DNA from 2 places in the Synechococcus sp. SYN20 genome. Region 1 is predicted to be linked to the other one. Evidence: riboswitches for the same ligand, from Rfam matches in the RefSeq annotation. Region 1 holds a riboswitch; the other holds the start of a gene.

What was found. Region 1 has a riboswitch for cobalamin ahead of SynSYN20_RS07825 (HupE/UreJ family protein). Riboswitches for the same ligand answer to the same signal wherever they lie in the genome.
Region 2: it holds a riboswitch for cobalamin, as region 1 does, so the genes downstream of both, SynSYN20_RS09040 (HupE/UreJ family protein) here and SynSYN20_RS07825 (HupE/UreJ family protein) in region 1, are expected to answer to the same signal.

What each region holds. Positions count from the first base shown of each region.
Region 1 is NZ_CP047959.1:1,503,450-1,512,567, forward strand. Features, by position in the region: gene SynSYN20_RS07820 (iron uptake porin) at 1-1,171, opposite strand, end outside; gene SynSYN20_RS07825 (HupE/UreJ family protein) at 1,256-1,780, opposite strand; cobalamin riboswitch at 1,898-2,044, opposite strand; gene SynSYN20_RS07830 (M15 family metallopeptidase) at 2,891-3,550, shown strand; gene SynSYN20_RS07835 (SDR family oxidoreductase) at 3,587-4,252, shown strand; gene SynSYN20_RS07840 (NAD-dependent epimerase/dehydratase family protein) at 4,547-5,395, opposite strand; gene SynSYN20_RS07845 (class I SAM-dependent methyltransferase) at 5,674-6,393, shown strand; gene SynSYN20_RS07850 (NAD(P)/FAD-dependent oxidoreductase) at 6,395-7,555, shown strand; gene SynSYN20_RS07855 (type III polyketide synthase) at 7,546-8,640, shown strand; gene SynSYN20_RS07860 (DUF411 domain-containing protein) at 8,740-9,118, shown strand, end outside.
Region 2 is NZ_CP047959.1:1,723,592-1,732,709, reverse strand. Features, by position in the region: gene SynSYN20_RS09070 (hypothetical protein) at 1-59, shown strand, start outside; gene SynSYN20_RS09065 (DUF2256 domain-containing protein) at 368-562, shown strand; gene SynSYN20_RS09060 (metal ABC transporter substrate-binding protein) at 680-1,576, shown strand; gene SynSYN20_RS09055 (metal ABC transporter ATP-binding protein) at 1,591-2,343, shown strand; gene SynSYN20_RS09050 (metal ABC transporter permease) at 2,379-3,206, shown strand; gene SynSYN20_RS09045 (DUF3721 domain-containing protein) at 3,346-3,630, shown strand; cobalamin riboswitch at 3,640-3,788, shown strand; gene SynSYN20_RS09040 (HupE/UreJ family protein) at 3,801-4,430, shown strand; gene SynSYN20_RS09035 (c-type cytochrome) at 4,523-4,864, shown strand; gene SynSYN20_RS09030 (permease) at 4,880-5,839, shown strand; gene SynSYN20_RS09025 (TIGR03943 family protein) at 5,844-6,533, shown strand; gene SynSYN20_RS09020 (hypothetical protein) at 6,530-7,918, shown strand; gene SynSYN20_RS09015 (metal ABC transporter ATP-binding protein) at 7,930-8,646, shown strand; gene SynSYN20_RS09010 (metal ABC transporter permease) at 8,639-9,118, shown strand, end outside.

The DNA of each region.
Region 1 (9,118 bases):
TACTACCAGAAAAGTAGTTTTCTGCAGCAAATGGAGTGCCAAAACCACCGGCTAATTCAGATGGACTTTGAACACCTGACCAAATTACGGCGATGTTCCAGCTTTCTGATTCATAGGCAATTTGTATAGTTCCTGAAGCTTCGGAAAATGCAGTTCCTATACCACCAGCATTGGGGTCTGAACTTGAAACTTGAGCAGCAACATAGTTTGCAGAGACGCTGAAACCGTTGTCAGCTGACCAACTAACACCAGCTCCTGCTCCAAGGTTTTTGTTATAGGCAGCTGGAGCACCATTCAGTGTTGTCACATCCAAGATTGCATCGCTTGGATAAGCACTAGGCCATACGGCAAGCATATCTTCCTGACCAACACGGGCACCGAGAGTGAAGGTAAGTGAGTTGGCAACAGGAAATTGATAAAAAAGCTTGTCAATTCCTAAATTATTTCCACCATTTTCTTGAAATGCTGTTTCTAAAGTTGATAATGCATTAGGACTGCCTCCGAAAGCAAAATTACCGTCAAAATTACCTGTCCTTAAGACTGTAAGCAGCAAATCTTTTCCCGTGAAACTAGTTTCAAGACTTAATTGAAGGTCGTAATTGAAAGCAGTAGCGCCAAAATCTCTATTGGCTGCATCTGCTTTTGATTTGGTTCCAGAAAAGTTATTGGCACCAACAACAAACGTTGCTAATCCAGAAAGCTTGGTGGTGGTGGAGAACTGAGTGGCTTCCAGTTCGCCAACGCGGGCTTCAAGTCCGTCAACACGGCCCTTGAGGATGGCGAGTTCATTTTCGAACTCTTTCATCAGGCGCTTGAGCTCGTCGGTCACTTCAGTGACGCGGTCGAGACAAGCGTTCAAAAGAGCAGCCGCTTCAAAGCGGGTCATTGCACGGTTGCCGCGGTAGGTGCCGTTGGGGTAACCAGCCACACAGCCGTAGCGCTCGATCAGGTTGCTCAGTGCCTGATAAGCCCAGTCGGTTGGGTAAACGTCTGAAAACTGAGTGATGCTGGTGACTTGTTCGAGGCTGCTGGCAACAGAGTGCACCGTGTTTTCGGGCATATCATTGATACTGAGATCAATAACACTGGATGCTTTGCTCTTCAGATTAGCTGTCGAAAAGACAATACTCAAAGTTGCAGGCACAATGAATATTTTACGAATTAAATTCATGGCTATTTTAATGTTTGTATAATAAGTCCTCTTTTTCATCAAGAAGGAAGAGGTCGTGAATGTTTTTCTCTATTGATCAGCGTATTAGTCGATCAGTACGACCCAGGCAAAGGCAATTCCGATACCCATCCAGATCCCAGCACCGAGACGACGCCCTTGCTCTCCAAGGTGAGTGATCACGGTTTGCGATAAAGAGCAGACAAGGGCTAATAAAACACCTTGTCCTATAAGCAAACCTAAGAAGTAGGTGATGAGAGGAGTGGGCTCCGCTCCGACAATAGTGCTGCCAAGCAAAAAGCCATGCAGACCAAAGAGCGGCAAAAGCCAGGCAGCTGGAGCGATTGAAAGCGCAATCAGGCCCTCAACCACAAGGCTTAACGACACGAGGGCTTCAGCCCAGGGTGCAACTACATCAGGTAAGGGGATGAACTGAGAAATCAGGCTTCCACCTAAGCCGATGGCCAGCAATGGAATAATCCAGGCGCTCGGACGTTTAAGACCAATGAATGCGATGGCCAGCAAAAAGAGAAAATGGTCTGGCCCAAGAAGTGGGTGGCCAATGCCACTCACAAGACCCGACCATCCGGTGAGCTGGGTGCTGTCACCCATGCCAAACGGGTGGTGAGCAAAAGCTGGACTTCCCAGCAAAAGGAGAGGAATAATTCCTAGGGCAGCCGTTTTGAACGGCCCCAAGAAGGCCTGTTTCGAAAGAGTCAATTGTCGATCCTCGTCGGTTGTAGATCTGGCGGGCGTTCTGACTGACGTCTCCCGAAGAGACGCTTCACAGCTGCGGGACAGCGACGGAATCACACCGTTGTTTCCCCGTTTCCTTCTCAGGCTGACCCCTGAGAAACCAGTAGAGGAACTTTAGCTCAGTTCTTACAAAATGAGAATCATTTTCATATTCTCGTTCCTCGGCATTTCGTCCCAGTCAGGCACTACGGATGCAGCCGATTGATATTGAGAGGCAACATCCACCCAGAGCATTAGCGATTGACTAAGGAGGAAGACCTTGCCATGATTCGCTGCCGTTGCCGGATCGAACATCGCACCTCCTAGTCATCCACGACCGCCTGTTCAATCCATTGATTGCACTTGAAACGCTGCGGCCCTGATGCTCGGGGCACAAAGAGCAATCACGTTGAATGAACTTCCATCAAAAGGCAACATCTAAATCAACCGACCACAGCTCTTACAAATGCATTAACCATGTTAATTGTGCAAACTAATTGATTAGGATTGAGTCAACATCGACCTCTTTCAACATTATATACACAACAAGCCTTTAATCAAACCATGAACTATGCCTGGCTTATTCATTTCTCGAAACGAAAGCAGCTATAGTTGAATGAATAAACACAATCCTTTTGAAGGATCATGAAGACGAAACCAATGACAAGAGTTAACCTCTAATCAGTTTCAACACTGAACCTCTAAACACTTCATGCAACATCATGAAAAAGGCATATGAACATTGACGAGTTCCAGCGAGATCTGTCCAAGCGGATTGGAAAGCGAGTCACCGAAATCTTGACAAGTGATGGCAAGGCCGTAAAGGATTTAACCGATCTCTTTCAACCATCACCAGCCGGTTTTGCTGGACAACTCATTGATGTTGATGGATCTCGGCACTCTTGGGTGTTGTGGCAAGAGGCAGGTGAAATGTGGAACTTTCAATCAACATTCATCTCATAATCATTGATGTCAGTATTTGGTTTAATGACTGAAAGCAAAAGGAAAAGCCTTAAAGATGTGCTGATCCTGCTCAAAGTGGCGGCTGGATTTTGTCTTTGCATCCCACTTAGCGCTTTGCCTAGTGGTGCTGAGACCCCATTAACGTGCAGCGGCCTTGACCTTGTGTCATTAAATAGGGTTTCACCAAGACCACTGTTTGAAATTCGCTATGCCAGTTCTAATAATTTTCTAGGACAAACCCTTTATCCCAAGGTTGATCCACAATTACGATGTCCCGTGGCCTTGGCACTACAAAACGTCCAACAAGATCTTGCCAAGGAAGGACTTGGATTAAAAATTTGGGATGCTCATCGTCCACTTGCTGTTCAGCAGCTGATGTGGGATGCAATCCAAGACCCTCGCTACGTTTCAGATCCCTCAGTCAATGCTGGACGTCATACCCGAGGCGCTTCAGTGGATGTAACACTCATCAATCAGCAGGGGAATCCGTTGCGAATGCCAACGGATTACGACGATTTTTCGAAGTCCGCCCATGTGGATGCTGATGGCGTCGCTGACCGCGCCGCCAATGCTCAAAAACTACGCAGGGCAATGGAGCGCAGAGGATTTCGTTCCTTTGCCACTGAATGGTGGCATTTCGACTGGCACAACTGGAAATCCCTTCCGGTCATCGCACCCTCATGATTCCGAACCAAACTGTTGTCTGATTCAGAGGGCTCTTTGTCCACCTTTCTTGTTACAGGCGCAAACAGGGGCATCGGTCTTGAATTCTGCCGTCAGTTACAGGCTCGTCATGACCAGGTGATTGCTGTATGTCGCCAAGCGTCTCCAGAGCTTGAGGCCATCGGTGTGGAGATTCAGTCCGGCATCGAACTGAGCAGTGAAGCCTCTATCTCCGCCTTAGTTCAGAACTTACGGAGTCGGTCGTTGGATAGCGTCATCCTCAATGCTGGGATTTTGCAATCCATGGATCTCGAGACCCTTGATAGCGAAGGGATCAAACGTCAATTTGAAGTGAATGCCCTAGCCCCGTTGTTGTTGGCGCAATCGCTAGTGGAACTGATGCCAAGAGGCGCAAAGCTGGCCCTGATCACTAGTCGAATGGGCTCGATTGATGACAACACATCAGGTGGCTCTTATGGATATCGGATGTCAAAAGTAGCGCTGAATATGGCTGGTCGATCACTATCGATCGATCTGAAGCCACGCGGAATTGCGGTAGCCATCCTCCACCCAGGGCTTGTCAGTACGCGCATGATCAACTTCAATCCAAAAGGAATCAGCCCAGAAAAAGCGGTGATAGGGCTCCTGGCACGAATTGATGAGCTAGAACTCGATGCCAGCGGGACCTTTTGGCATTCCAGCGGACAACAGCTTCCCTGGTGAATTAATACTTCAACGTGATGAATCAATTCTCAACAGCTGATTTAAATCCGAAAATTGAAATCCTTAATTTTATCAATGGAGTAAATATGTTGAACTCTTCATTACCGTTAGCAGGGTTCATGTTGCTGTTTCGGAGACGATTACAAATTATCTAAAAAATACTCCTACATATGTAAGCCTAGATATACATTATGGATATTTCCAGTGAAATAAGAAAGTACTAAGAACTTGGATGCATGTAGAGCTATTTCAACCTAGCTCTACAACTTAGACGATCAACTACAAAACAACTGCCTAAACAGGAGTAGGAAGGAGCATGGAAGGTGAGCTCAGCCTGAATCCCTCTAACTTAATTTTTTCATTACTCACTTTGGCATTCATCGCCCGAGCTCCTGGGCTATTTTCATTGGCCCAAATCACAGGAGGCAATCCATCAATATCACATATTTCATTTGACAATTCGCGCCTACTGAGCTGCATATCGTCAACAAGGTTGTAAGTTCCCACAAGCTGATTATTAAAAGCAAAACTCACACCGTTGGTGATGTCGAAAATGCCACTCCAAGCAGGAACATCACTACCATTTTTTGGTATCTGTTCACCAGCTGCCTGTTTAATCATCGAAACCATATCCCTACCGGGGCCATAAATACCTCCTAAACGCATCACGCAGATTTTTGTATCAGGACGATCAATGGTGAGCAATACATTTTCTGCTTCCACCAACATCGCATTGACAGGGTTTGCAGAGTCGACAGATGAATCTTCAGTTACCATCTCGCCACGATGATCTCCATACACACCAGCAGAGCTGATGTAGGTCACATGGAGAGGCTGGATGGACTGACGACAGCGCAAAGCGCGGGCAAGGTTTCGAATCCCGCTAGAAAAAACCGATTGATATCCATCACCATTTTGCGTAGGTGCCACGCTGATCAGCAAACCCTGCTGCTCTTCAAGGAATGAAAAATCGCAGTTTGGGTCAGCGAGATCAAGGCTGATCGGTTCATTGACAACGTTGCGCAACTCCGCAAACCGTTGAGAGGTGCGGGTTGTACCAATGACGTAATGGCCTTGACTTTTCATGTTTGCCGCCACGAAGCTACCGACGTAGCCACAGCCAATAACGGAGTAGGAACACATCTGGCAACGATTGAGTCAACCCATTTTTACAAGTCTTTACCCGTCAAGCGTGAGTCGATCGATACCGTATCGATGACGAGTGAGGCATGTACAGGTGCTTCAGCAAGAATCGATCCGCGCTGGTTGATTCCCATAACCTCAGGCAAAGCACTTCCATCGGACGATTCTTAGCGGTCTTAGGACACCAACGCCTCAATCCCGAGAAGCCAAAAGCCCAACTCAAAAGCGTCTCCGGGCCATATTCTTCCTAGCTTGTCCAAACAAAAAATGGGCGATCGATGATCTGGGGTACAGCTCTCAATAACCGAGATCGTCAACCGGAAGTCATGGATCAGCCTGGCCTCGATCCAAAAGAGCATGCAAAAGCACTCATGGGCTTACGACGCATCAATGCGATCAGCCGTTGTTCTGCCGCTCTATTTCGTGCTATCGAGGCCCTTGCGATCACGCAACCAGAACAACCACTTCGCATTTTAGAGCTTGCCTGTGGAGGAGGTGATACAGCTATCGACCTTGCCCTGATGGCTCAACGAAAGGGGTTGGCAATCGAAATTCATGCCTGTGATCTAAACCCTGAGGCCGTTGAGATTTCACGCTCGAATGCGAAGAGGAGAAAAGCAGACATCACTGTCTTTACTGCCGATGCATTAACAAAACCCAAAGACCACAGCACCTTTGACGTGGTGTATTGCACGCTATTTGCACATCATTTGGATGAGGTTGACGTGGTTCGTCTTTTAGAAGTGATGGCATTGCGATCTCGGAAACTCGTGCTCGTGGATGATTTAATTCGTAGCCGGATTGGCTTTGCACTGGCCTGGATGGGAACCCGTCTCTTAAGCCGTTCCTGGGTGGTTCATACCGATGGTCCTCTCTCTGTACGCGGCGCCTTTCAACCCGATGAAATGATGAGCATTGCCAAGCAAGCAGGCATGAAAAATGCACAGATCAAATGCTCATGGCCAGAGCGATACCTGTTGACCTGGGCCCATTCCTGAGATGGACGTGTTGTGGGATGTCCTGATCATTGGAGCTGGACCAGCTGGTGGTCTTGCTGCTCTGGATTGTGCAAAGCAAGGATTGCGCGTCATGCTTGTTGAGCAACGTTCGTTTCCCCGCTGGAAAGTCTGTGGATGCTGTTTTAACAACCAAGCTCAAGCGATTTTGAGTTCTAGAGGTGAAACCACCTTGTTTGCAGATTGCGGCGGACAAAGACTGGACAGCTTGCGTCTTGGACTGCGCGGTCGTGAAGCATCGTTGGCATTACCGAATGGCTATGTCCTTTCTCGAGAACTATTCGATCAAGCCCTGATCAACGCAGCAATCAAAGCTGGAGCGTCAGCTCGCTTTCAGATGACTGCGCAAGTGGAAGAGGCGCGCCCGAACTACAGATGTGTGCGCCTTAAAGATCATCAAAGTGGGACTACTAGCCATGTCAACGCGCGCGTTGTGCTGGTCGCCGCAGGCCTATCTCAGCGTTGTCTTCCCCAAAACGAAGCAGGGCAAAGCAGGATTCGCAAGCAATCCAGACACGGTGCCGGATGCGTCGTGGATGATGACACCGATCACTACCCCAGTGGAGCCATTCACATGGCCATTGGAAATCAGGGCTATGTGGGATTGGTTCGCAGGGAAGACGGATTGCTGAATCTTGCGGGGGCCTTTGATCGAGATGCACTCTCCCAAGGTCAAGGCGCCGTGGATGCAGCACAAAATGTTTTGAATCAGGCAGGATTTCCAGTGCCACCGGCACTCCAACAAGGGCAACGCTGGCAACTCACTCCTGCTCTCAGCCGCACTTCCAATGTGGTGGCAGGGGATCGCTTTCTTGTGATGGGCGATGCCGCGGGATATGTCGAGCCTTTCACTGGTGAAGGGATGGCCTGGGCCTTAACGGCAGGTGCTGCTGCAGCACCATTCGTACTGGAAGGCCTGGAACGGTGGACTGAAGACTTGGAAATGCGCTGGAAGGCAACGCTTCAGGTGCATATCGGCAGGAGACAAACAGTCTGTAGAGCCTTGTCCTCAGTCTTAAAACGTCCGGCCTCCACAACAGTTTTATTTGAACTTGTGAAACGTTGGCCCTCTATAGCTGAATCAATCGTCTCCAGCCTGAACGAAGAAAAGCTGCCATCGCCCAAAGGTGAGCCATGCCATTAATGTTTCGTGGTCTAGGAACCGCAGTACCCGATCAGAGCGTCAATCAAACAGAGTCCACAACACTGTCTGAATGGGTGAGTGCAGATCGTCCCGAACGCGCCTCGCTCGTACGCCGCATTCAGAGACGCTCGCAAGTCCAAACCAGAGGCAGTGTTTTATTAACTGGCGATGCAACCCAGACGATCCATCAACGTTTGCCGTTTTATGGGGTTAATAGCCCAAGGACAGCAGAACGAATGGAAGCGTATCGCCTAAACGCTTCCTTGATGGCACTCAAAGCATGCAAACGTGCACTCGCAGATTCACAACTCTCTGCTGGTGTAATTACACATCTAATCACGATCAGCTGTACAGGGTTTCATGCTCCTGGCGTTGATTTTGATCTCATCGATCAACTTCAGTTGTCTCCCAATGTCCAACGCACACATATTGGATTTATGGGGTGTCATGCGGCATTGAATGGTTTACGCGTTGCCCGCGCCTTTGTAGAAGCTGATCCAAAAGCTGTTGTTCTCCTATGCGCTGTGGAATTGTGCAGTGTTCATTTGCAATACGGCTGGAATCCTGAACATGTCGTGGCCAATACTTTATTTGCAGATGGTGCTGCTGCTTTGGTCGCTACTCATGCTGAGACATCCAACCCGAAATCAACGTCAGGAAAGGTAACCCTGCAGGCCTCTGGATCCACAGTGATTCCAAAGACCCATGATTTAATGCATTGGCAAATTGGCGATCACGGATTCTCCATGGGCTTATCCCCCAAAGTGCCCGAAGCGATTTCCACGTCATTGCAACCATGGCTTAACGAGTGGCTTCATTCCAGTGGAACGGATCTCAACAGCATCCAACATTGGGCCATTCACCCTGGAGGGCCAAGGATTCTTCAAGCATGTGCTGATTCATTGTCACTTAGTGACGATCAACTTGCTAGCTCAAGAGAGATTCTGAGTCAGCATGGAAATATGTCGTCAGCAACAATATTGTTTGTTCTTGACCAGATGCGACAACACGATTGTCATGGACCATGCGTTGCGCTTGCGTTTGGTCCAGGCTTATGCGCGGAAGTTGCATTGATCACCCTATAAAATCATTAGAAGGATCTGCATAGTCACACCTTTTAATGATCACGATTCCAGCGTAAGGCTACAGCTTATTATCATTGGCGTGTTGTTGAGCAGATAGAGATGAAACGGTTTTATGTAGGAGTTGTGATGGCGCTATTTTTTGCCATCCTGCCTCTTTCGGTGGAGGCACAGCAAACAGCAGTTGCTGTGGAGTCATCACTGAATTCTGAGTCTCTTCCTGACATTGCCATTTATCGCTCTGAGAGCTGTGGGTGCTGCACAAAATGGGGAGAACACGTAGAAACAGCAGGCTTCAGGATCCAAGACAAAGTGGTCGAGAATATGGAGACTTTCAAACAAGCTAATGGCATTACCCCGGAGTTGTCGTCTTGCCACACAGCGGTTGTTGATGGCTATGTCGTAGAGGGCCACGTTCCGGCAGCATCCATCAAAAAAATGTTGCAGGAGCGACCAGATATTAGAGGCCTAGCAGCACCTG
Region 2 (9,118 bases), 220 kb from region 1:
CCTGGTTCCTGTTTGTTCAAGTTGAGCGACGTTGGACCGATCAATCTGAAAGCGATTGATTTTTGCTCATGATGAATGGGTCTTCAGCTCAGCCCCTCAGCCCTCGATTTCGGCTGAGATTTTGATGGCTCCTGGAAATTCGTTGGTAATCACTTTTTGTCCTATGAATTGGATGCCGCTTGGGGTTGTGATGCAGCAGCTATGAACGTTTCTCAAAGATGATTTTGAAAACACTTTTTGCAAAATAAAATATTGGGTGTTGTCGTCTAGTTAAGATGTAATGAATATGGACTGCTGATTTCATTGATCGCTTGACAAGTCTCAATCACGCGTCATCGGCCTTATGGTGGCAATCTGCTGGTTATTGATGCCTGATCAGCTGTTCCCTGGGGTGTTTTGTCTGATGGCGCCATCACTGGATCGCCCAACAAAAATCTGTGCCGTCTGTGGGCGCCCATTCCAATGGCGTCGTAAATGGAAAGATGTTTGGGATGAAGTGCGTTACTGCTCTGAGCGCTGCAGGCGCCGGCGCGGAACAACTGCAGCAAAACCATCCTCGTGAACACAAGTTCATCCAATCATGAATATGGCTAATATGGGGATCATTAACATCTTTTTGGCGGGGATATTGAGGGGATGTATTTTGCGTCAGGTGGCTATAACTACTTTAGTTTTGCCTATGGCTTTTGCCTGCTCAAGTCAGGGTACATTGTCTAACAAATCAGGAAATAGTGCTGATAATCGTCCAGTTGTTCTGACAACATTCACGATCCTCGCTGATATGGCACGTCAGGTGGCTGGTGATCGTTTGCAAGTTAGATCGATTACCAAGCCGGGTGCAGAAATTCATGGATATGAGCCTTCACCTCGGGATTTAGAGCAAGCCTCAGGTGCAGACTTAATCGTAGAAAATGGGTTGGGTTTGGAGCTTTGGGCTCGCCGCTTTGTCCAATCCGCTGGTGATGTGCCCACTGTCACTCTCACCGAGGGAATGCAGCCGTTGCTCATTGAGGGTGATGCCTATGCCGGTAAGCCCAATCCCCATGCCTGGATGTCACCCCTGAGAGCTCAGGGATATGTGGATCGACTTGTGGATGCGTTTTCTCAGCTCGATCCAGAGGGAGCTCAGTTGTATCGCAACAATGCTGATAGCTACAAGCTCCAGTTGGAAAACCTGGATGCTGAATTACGCAACCTCCTCGCTGTCATTCCCCAGAAGCAGCGTGTTCTCGTGAGTTGTGAAGGGGCCTTTTCTTATTTAGCTCAAGACTATGGATTTGATGAGGCCTATTTGTGGCCGGTTAATGCTGAGAGCCAGATCACTCCAAGACGTATGGCTCGATTAATCGAGCGTGTGAAGAAAGATCAGGTCCCCGCGGTGTTTTGTGAAACCACAGTGAGTGATAAAGCTCAACGGGAAGTGGCTCGTGCCTCGGGAGCTCGTTTCGGTGGCAGCTTCTATGTGGACTCTTTATCAAAACGCAACGGTCCTGCACCAACTCTGCTCGACCTTCAACGCCACAATGTGAAACTTATTAGGCAGGGGTTGGCTGCATCCGCCGAAACGTCCTCATGACCCAAAGTGAATTGATGCGGATCGAGGCCGATCAGATCTGTGTTGACTACAACGGCACAGTTGCCCTCTATGACGCTTCTCTTCATCTCCCTTCGGGATGCATCTGTGGATTGGTAGGGATGAATGGGTCCGGTAAGTCGACCCTTTTCAAGGCTTTGACTGGTTTCATACGCCCTTCGCGTGGACACATCAGAATCAACGGTCGCAGCGTTGCCCGGGCTCAGCGCGATCAAGCTGTTGCCTATGTGCCTCAGAGTGAAGGGATCGATTGCGATTTCCCCGTCTCTGTTTGGGATGTGGTGATGATGGGCCGCTATGGAGCCATGAATGTGCTCCGGATTCCACGCCAGTCAGACAGGGTTGCGGTTCGGGATGCTCTTGAGCGCGTTGAGCTTCTTGATCTCAGGGATCGTCCGATCGCTGCTCTCTCAGGAGGTCAACGTAAACGGACATTTTTGGCAAGAGCTATTGCACAGCGCGCATCGGTTTTGTTGTTGGACGAACCCTTCAATGGTGTGGATGTTCGTACGGAAAAGTTGATGGCAGAACTGTTTTTTCAGTTGCGTACGGAAGGACGCACCATTTTGATTTCAACGCATGATCTCAGTCATGTCAGAGACTTCTGCGATCTCACGGTTCTGATCAATAAAACGGTTTTGGCTTACGGTGAAACATCGGAGGTGTTCACCCCGGAAAATCTTTCTTTGGCCTTTGGGGGCCTCCCTCCGGACTTATTAACCGGAAATAGTTCCTCGGAGGACGCTTGACCACATTTTTGCTCGAGCCTCTTCAGCATGCCTTCATGGTGCGGGCACTGCTAATCAGCGCCACCGTTGGTGGCGTCTGCGGTCTCCTCTCTTGCTACATGACCCTCAAGGGATGGGCGCTGATGGGTGATGCGGTATCTCATTCTGTGTTGCCAGGAGTCATCCTTGCCTATGCCATTGGGTTGCCTTTTTCAGTTGGGGCCTTTGTGTTTGGTGTGGGATCAGTCGCCACGATTGGCTTCGTTAAGCAGAAATCCCGAATCAAAGAAGATACGGTCATAGGCCTTGTGTTTACGGGTTTCTTCGCTCTAGGACTGGTGTTGGTTTCGAAGACGCGTAGCAATATTGATCTCACCCATATTCTTTTTGGCAATGTACTTGGTATCTCTATTTCTGATATTCAACAAACGGTTCTGATATCAGTTTTGGTCACGGCTGTTCTTTTGTTGTTTCGTCGTGATCTGTTGTTGTTTTGTTTTGACCCCACGCATGCACGCTCGATTGGAATCAACACGGGTGTTCTCCACTACCTCCTTCTCTCCGTACTTTCTCTTGCTGCGGTTGCTGGATTGCAAACGGTAGGCATCATTTTGGTGGTGGCCATGCTGGTCACGCCTGGGGCTACCGCTTACCTATTAACCGATCGCTTTGATCGAATGAGTTGGTTGGCGATTGGCAGCAGCATTCTTTCCAGCCTTCTTGGGGTGTATACAAGTTATTGGACTGATAGTTCAACAGCTGGTTGCATCGTTCTTGTCCAGACAGGTTTGTTTGTGATTGCTTTCCTCTTTGCTCCTAAGCACGGGATCTTGCGCCATCGATTCGCATCGTCGCTGCCCATTTCAACCTTGCCCAATCGGTGAGATCCTGATTTAAGACTTGGATCTGCACTGGTTGGATCGTTTTGTATCGCACTTCAGCACCATTTGAGGCTTGATGTGTAGCGCAGCTGTCTAGCGCGGCCTGATGCATCAAACTCAACTGGTTGCAATCAAATCTGAGATGCGTCTCTCTCCCTCCGCTGGACTGCTTTTGGGCTTGCTGGCTTTGACGACTCCAGCAATCGCTCATCACGAGATAGGTTCTGACCACAGCGACACGTTGCTGTCGATGGAGATGGAGCCTTCCGCATCAAAAGCTGGAACGGAGCCCATCAAAGCGATGTATGACACCAAGGCAGAAGCCGAGGAGGCCGCAGCTTTGTTCAACTGCAAGGGGGCCCACCAGATGGGGGCGAAATGGATGCCTTGCAACGCTCATAACCATGGCTCAAGTGCAGGGCACTGACCTTGAACTGAGGTAGAACATTATTTCGGTTCTAGTGGGATTCAGTCACTAGAGGTAACGGGGAAAGAGCGGTGAAAATCCGTCGCTGTCCCGCAGCTGTGAACTGCTGAAATTCATCAGCAGAAGTCAGAACGCCCGCCGATTTTTTAACCGACGAGGATCGACCATTGATGTTCAAAAGAAGCACCAGAGCCCTTTTCGGTCTCGGAGTTGTTGCTGTAACCGGATTGTTACTCACGTTTGCAGGGCCCGCTGTTGCCCACCATCCCTTTGCGATGGCTGAAGGGGGTGACATGAATGCGCTTCAAGGATTGATCAGTGGGATTGGCCACCCCCTGCTCGGACCTGACCATCTCCTCTTTCTTCTGGCGATTGGATTGATCGGACTTAGGCGCCCAGTGGCTTGGGTTCTTCCCCTTTTGGCTTTCGCCCTTGGAGGGGCGGTATTAACGCAAATCTTTCCTCTGCCCTCCAGTCTTGCGCCTGCTGCTGAGGTGCTTGTTTCACTGACTTTGGCGGTTGAGGGTTTGATCGCTCTCAACATCATTCCTGCAGGAATCTTGCTGCCGGTTATTGGATTGCACGGATATCTGCTCGGTGGCGCGATCGTTGGAGCTGAATCCACGCCTCTATTCACTTACTTCTTGGGTCTTTTGATTGCCCAAGGTGCCTTACTTCTTGCTGTCAGCCTTGCCTCGAAGCGATTGCTGGATGCTCTTGGAGCTGAGGGCAAGCGTGTGGCAGCAGGGATTTGGATTGGTATCGGTGGAGCATTCGCCTGGGCTGCCCTGGTGGCTTGACGACTCTCAGATTCATTCCATAACGATCTGCAGCAACGTCACCACCGGTGCTTCAGATCTCCTGAGAATGGTGACAATTGATTTGGGGCACCATGCGTTTTTTGCTATCCGCTGTTTTTGCTTTGGTGCTGGTCTTGAGCATGCCCATGCGTGCGATGGCCTCTGACACCGTTAGGGGCGGTCAGATTTTTAATACCAATTGCGCCGCATGCCATGCCGGCGGTGGAAACATTGTGAAAAGTGAGCGCACGTTGCGGCAGGCCGACCTTGAGGCGTTCCTTCCTAACTACTTGACTGGTCATGAGACTGGAATCGTGGCTCAGGTCACCTATGGGCGTAACGCGATGCCTGCATTCCTGGATGTGCTTAGTGAGAATGAAATTGCTGATGTTGCGGCTTACGTTGAAGATCAAGCCAGCCATGGCTGGAGTTAACAGCTTCACCGCTTGATGACACGCTTCGCTACGGGCTGGGCCATCTTTCAAGGCCTCTTAATCGAAGCGCTTCCTTTTTTGCTTTTGGGCGTTTCGATTGCTGGCCTGGCGAGATGGCTTGTCCCCCAGTCCACTTGGATTAAGCGCCTGCCTCGCCATCCACTCTTGGCGCCAGTGGTTGGCGCCTTGCTTGGTTTCGCTTTGCCGGCTTGTGAATGTGGGAACGTTCCTGTCGCGAGACGTTTGCTTGCAAGCGGAGCGCCGTTGGGGACTGGTTTTGGTTTTTTGTTCGCAGCGCCGGTTCTCAATCCGATTGTGTTGGCGAGCACTTGGGCTGCCTTCCCTGATCAGACCTGGTTGCTTTGGGGGCGACCAATCGGTGCTTTTCTGATTGCGATCGCGCTCAGCGCTCTGCTGGGGCTGCTGCCTGAGTCGAGGTTGTTGGCGTCTGCCTTGCTCGAGGAAAGAAGACTGAGTCAACCCCTTTCTCGGGTGGGACTGCTTGAACGTGGCAGTGGACTGGTTGGTGTGGACTTCAATGCTTCTGAACGTCGGCTCGAGGAGGTGCCGCTTCGGCCTGCGGAGCTGCTCCAACACAGCACGCGTGAATTCTTGAGCCTGCTCACCCTGCTCGTGTTTGGCTGTGCCCTTGCCGCTGCGGTGCAAACCTGGTTGCCGCGCAGTTGGCTGCTGGCTTTGGGCTCAGGCCCCACCGTTTCGGTGCTAGCTCTGATGCTCTTGGCACTCGTGGTTTCGGTTTGTTCCAGCGTTGATGCATTTCTTGCGCTTGGCTTTGCCGCCCAGGTCACGCCCGGTGCCTTGTTGGCCTTTCTGCTGCTTGGTCCAGTGGTGGATCTCAAGCTTGCTGGCTTGTTCACTGTGCTTCTTTCAACGCGAGCCATTGCCATCACCGCAGTTGCAGCATCGTTGCTCGTTCTCTTGATCGGGCAATGGGTCAATCTTGTGCTGCTGTAACGCAATGCCACGTCTGAACCGGATTCGACAAGCGCGATACGTACCTCCCCTTGTTTTGCTGCTTTGGGGATGGTTGTTGGTTTGGAGCAGTGTGTCGGCTCGTTTGGATCTACTGCTGAATGCGGTTTTCCATCCGGTGGTTGCGATTGCAGGAGTTGTGCTGATGGTGCTCGGAGCCATACAGCTTCGCTCTGCTCCACGCTTGAAAACTCCTCTAACTCCTTTGAGTTGGTTGGTTTCGGTTGCGGTGGCCTTGTTGGTTTTGCTGTTTCCCCCTGAACCTTCTTTCAGTGATTTGGCTGCGAATCGCAGCGAAACCTTGCCTGAGGCGCCGCGATTGAGTTTTTTCCTTCCGCCTGAACAACGCACGTTGACGGAATGGGTGCGGCTGCTGCGCAGTCAGCCCGATCCCAATTTGCATGCGGGTGATCCTGTGAGAATTAGTGGTTTTGTGCTTCAACGCCCTGGGATGCAGCCCCAGCTCGCCCGTCTCACGGTTCGGTGCTGTCTGGCTGATGCCACCCCTGCTGGCCTCCCCATTGAATGGCCTGCAAACGCGGATCCGAAGCCGGATGAATGGCTGGCTATCGAGGGAACGATGACAACAAAGACCATGGATGGACTGCTAATCAACATGGTGAAGCCCACCACAATTCAATCCATCCCTAGGCCTGAACGGCCTCTGGAACCATGAGCTCTAAGGAGTTTGGCTCATCGAGCGCAAAAATTCGACTTTTAAGCGTCGCATTGATGGGCTTGGGCCTGGTTGCTTTGGTCCAGCAGCAGATTTTGTTGCGTCGTCCGCCGCGTTTGCGATCCGTTGCGATTCAATCCATGCGTTCAGGTGCTGCAGCACTTGAGGTTCGTTTCAGCCGAACGATGAACCGCAAGTCGGTGGCTGAAAACAGTGGTCTGTTCCCCGATCAGCCCCATCAGTGGTTTGGTCAACAGGATCAGTTCCGCTTGCTTCTGGATCCTGGCGCCCTCATTCGTTCGCCTCAGAGGCTTGTTCTTGCTGGTGATGATCAACGGGGGCTTGCTCTGCCTAACCACTCGCTTTGGTGGGACCCTCGTTCCACTCTCGTTGCAGTGGTGGTCGAGGAGGAGGGAGAGCAGTTAAAACTGCGTCGTAAGGATGGCAGTTGGTTGCCGTTGTCGTCTATTGAGCAGCGCATTCTTCAGCTTGAGCCGCTTGGCAATGGAGAGGGCGTTGCCTTCGTGACCGATAACGATCCTTCCAAGCTGGACGTGTTGCTTCGCCAGCTCACCCCACGGGCGATTAGCGATCAAGCGCAACAATTAGCTGAACCGTTGCCTGGTGCCATCCAATCATTGGCATCTGGGTCACTTTTGTTTGCCCACTTAAGTAGCAATCAGCGCGGGGAATTACTCGTGCAAGTTGGTGGTATTGAAGCTGGTAGCGATCGAACCTGGATTCGTTCGGTTAACTCCAAGCGACGGGATCTCAACCTCGAGGTTGCAGGCGCAATTCGTCTTCTTCCTGATGGAAGCGGAATGGTTGTTCCCTCTTACGACGGGCTTGATCTTTTACCAATGAACCCTGATCGAAATAGGAATGCTTCGCAGAGCCTGCCTGGAAGCAGGGAGCTCAAGTCGTTTTGCACTGGCTCTGGTCGCGCGGTGTTGTTAAGGAATTGGCCTGATTATCGACGGTCGATAGAGCTCGTTATTCCAGGACAGCCCCCACGACAGGTTTGGTTGGGAGAGGCGGGAGTGATGGCAACGGCTTGCGATAACCGGGGAGAAAAGATTTGGATTGTTCTGCGTGATGCATCGCCGACTCTTCGAGATGAATTACTGCTTCTGAACAGCTCTGGAACAGTGCTCAAGCGAAGGTCTTTGCCTGGATGGTATTTGGCTTCAGGCGCGATTCTTGATGTTGATCCCGCCACGAATCGTCTTCTTACGGTGATGACAGATGGGGATGGTATGCAACGCCGAGCGGCCCTAATTGATGGCAGCAGCCTTGAGTTTGAACTTCTTAAGCCTCAGGTTGTGTTGGCGCGATGGTTACCAGCAGGTGGCGAATTGGATGAATTCTCCAAGGTCCGTCGATAGGTTGAGCCAACTTGACGTTTCAATTTTTGGAAGAGCCAGTTCTCAGAGCAAGGGATGTGAATGTTCAATATGGCGATAACGTTGTGTTGGAAAACGTCTCGCTGTCGCTGCAATCAGGGACATTGACAGCTCTAGTTGGTGCAAATGGAGCCGGTAAATCCACTCTGTTGCATGTGCTTAAAGGGCAATTACGTCCGTCAAGTGGCTCGGTTTACTGCGATGGGGATCCGATCGAAACTTGCCGTGAACGGGTGGTGTTGATGCCTCAGCGCAGTCGGATTGATTGGTCGTTCCCAATCAGTGTTCGTGATCTCGTGGATCTTGGCGCCATGAACGGTCAAGCCTTTGGGTGCTGCGATCGGGAGGCTGCGATGCAACGGGTTGGGCTGGCAGACCTTGGAAACCGACGCCTTGATGCACTCTCAGGTGGGCAGCAGCAACGCGCTTTGCTGGCCCGCGCTTTGGTACAACCCTCTCGCATGCTTCTTCTCGATGAACCCTGTGCTGCGATTGATCCGCCCTCTCGTGATCAGTTGTTAGTCCTGATGCGCCAATTGGCTGATGCTGGTCATACCTTGCTGGTGAGTAGTCATGACTGGGGTGAGGCGCTCGATTCCTATGACCGCGTGATCGTGGTTGATCGGCGTGTTCTTGCTGATGGCCCTCCTGCAGAGGTGAGGAGCTCTCTTAAAGGTTTGGTTAATCCGGGGAATCATCACTGTGGATGAGATCGTTTTTTGGTTGTTGCCTCTGTTGATGGCACTTTTGGTGGGAATTTTGTGTCCTGTCATGGGAACTCTGTTAGTGACCCAGCGCCGGGTGCTTCAGGCCAACCTCATTTCCCATGCCGTTCTTCCAGGACTGGCGGTATCCGTTGCGTTTGGTTTTGACCCAGCAGTGGGGGGCGTCATCAGCGGCATTCTTGGTTCCCTGCTGGCGGAACGATTGCAGCGCAGCTCGAAGCTGAATGAGGAAGCTGTGATCAATACCGTGCTTGCCGGTTTTCTTGGGCTCGGCGTTTTGCTGATCCCTTTGCTGGGTTTGCGCCTGGATCTTGAAGCCTTGCTGTTTGGTGATTTGCTCACGGTGGGTTGGCTTGATGTAGGCCGGGTGTTATTGGCTTGCCTGGCTGTGGCCTTGCTTCTTGGCACTCGCTATAGGCAGCTTGTCTATTTGGGTGTTGATCCAGAGGGTGCAGCG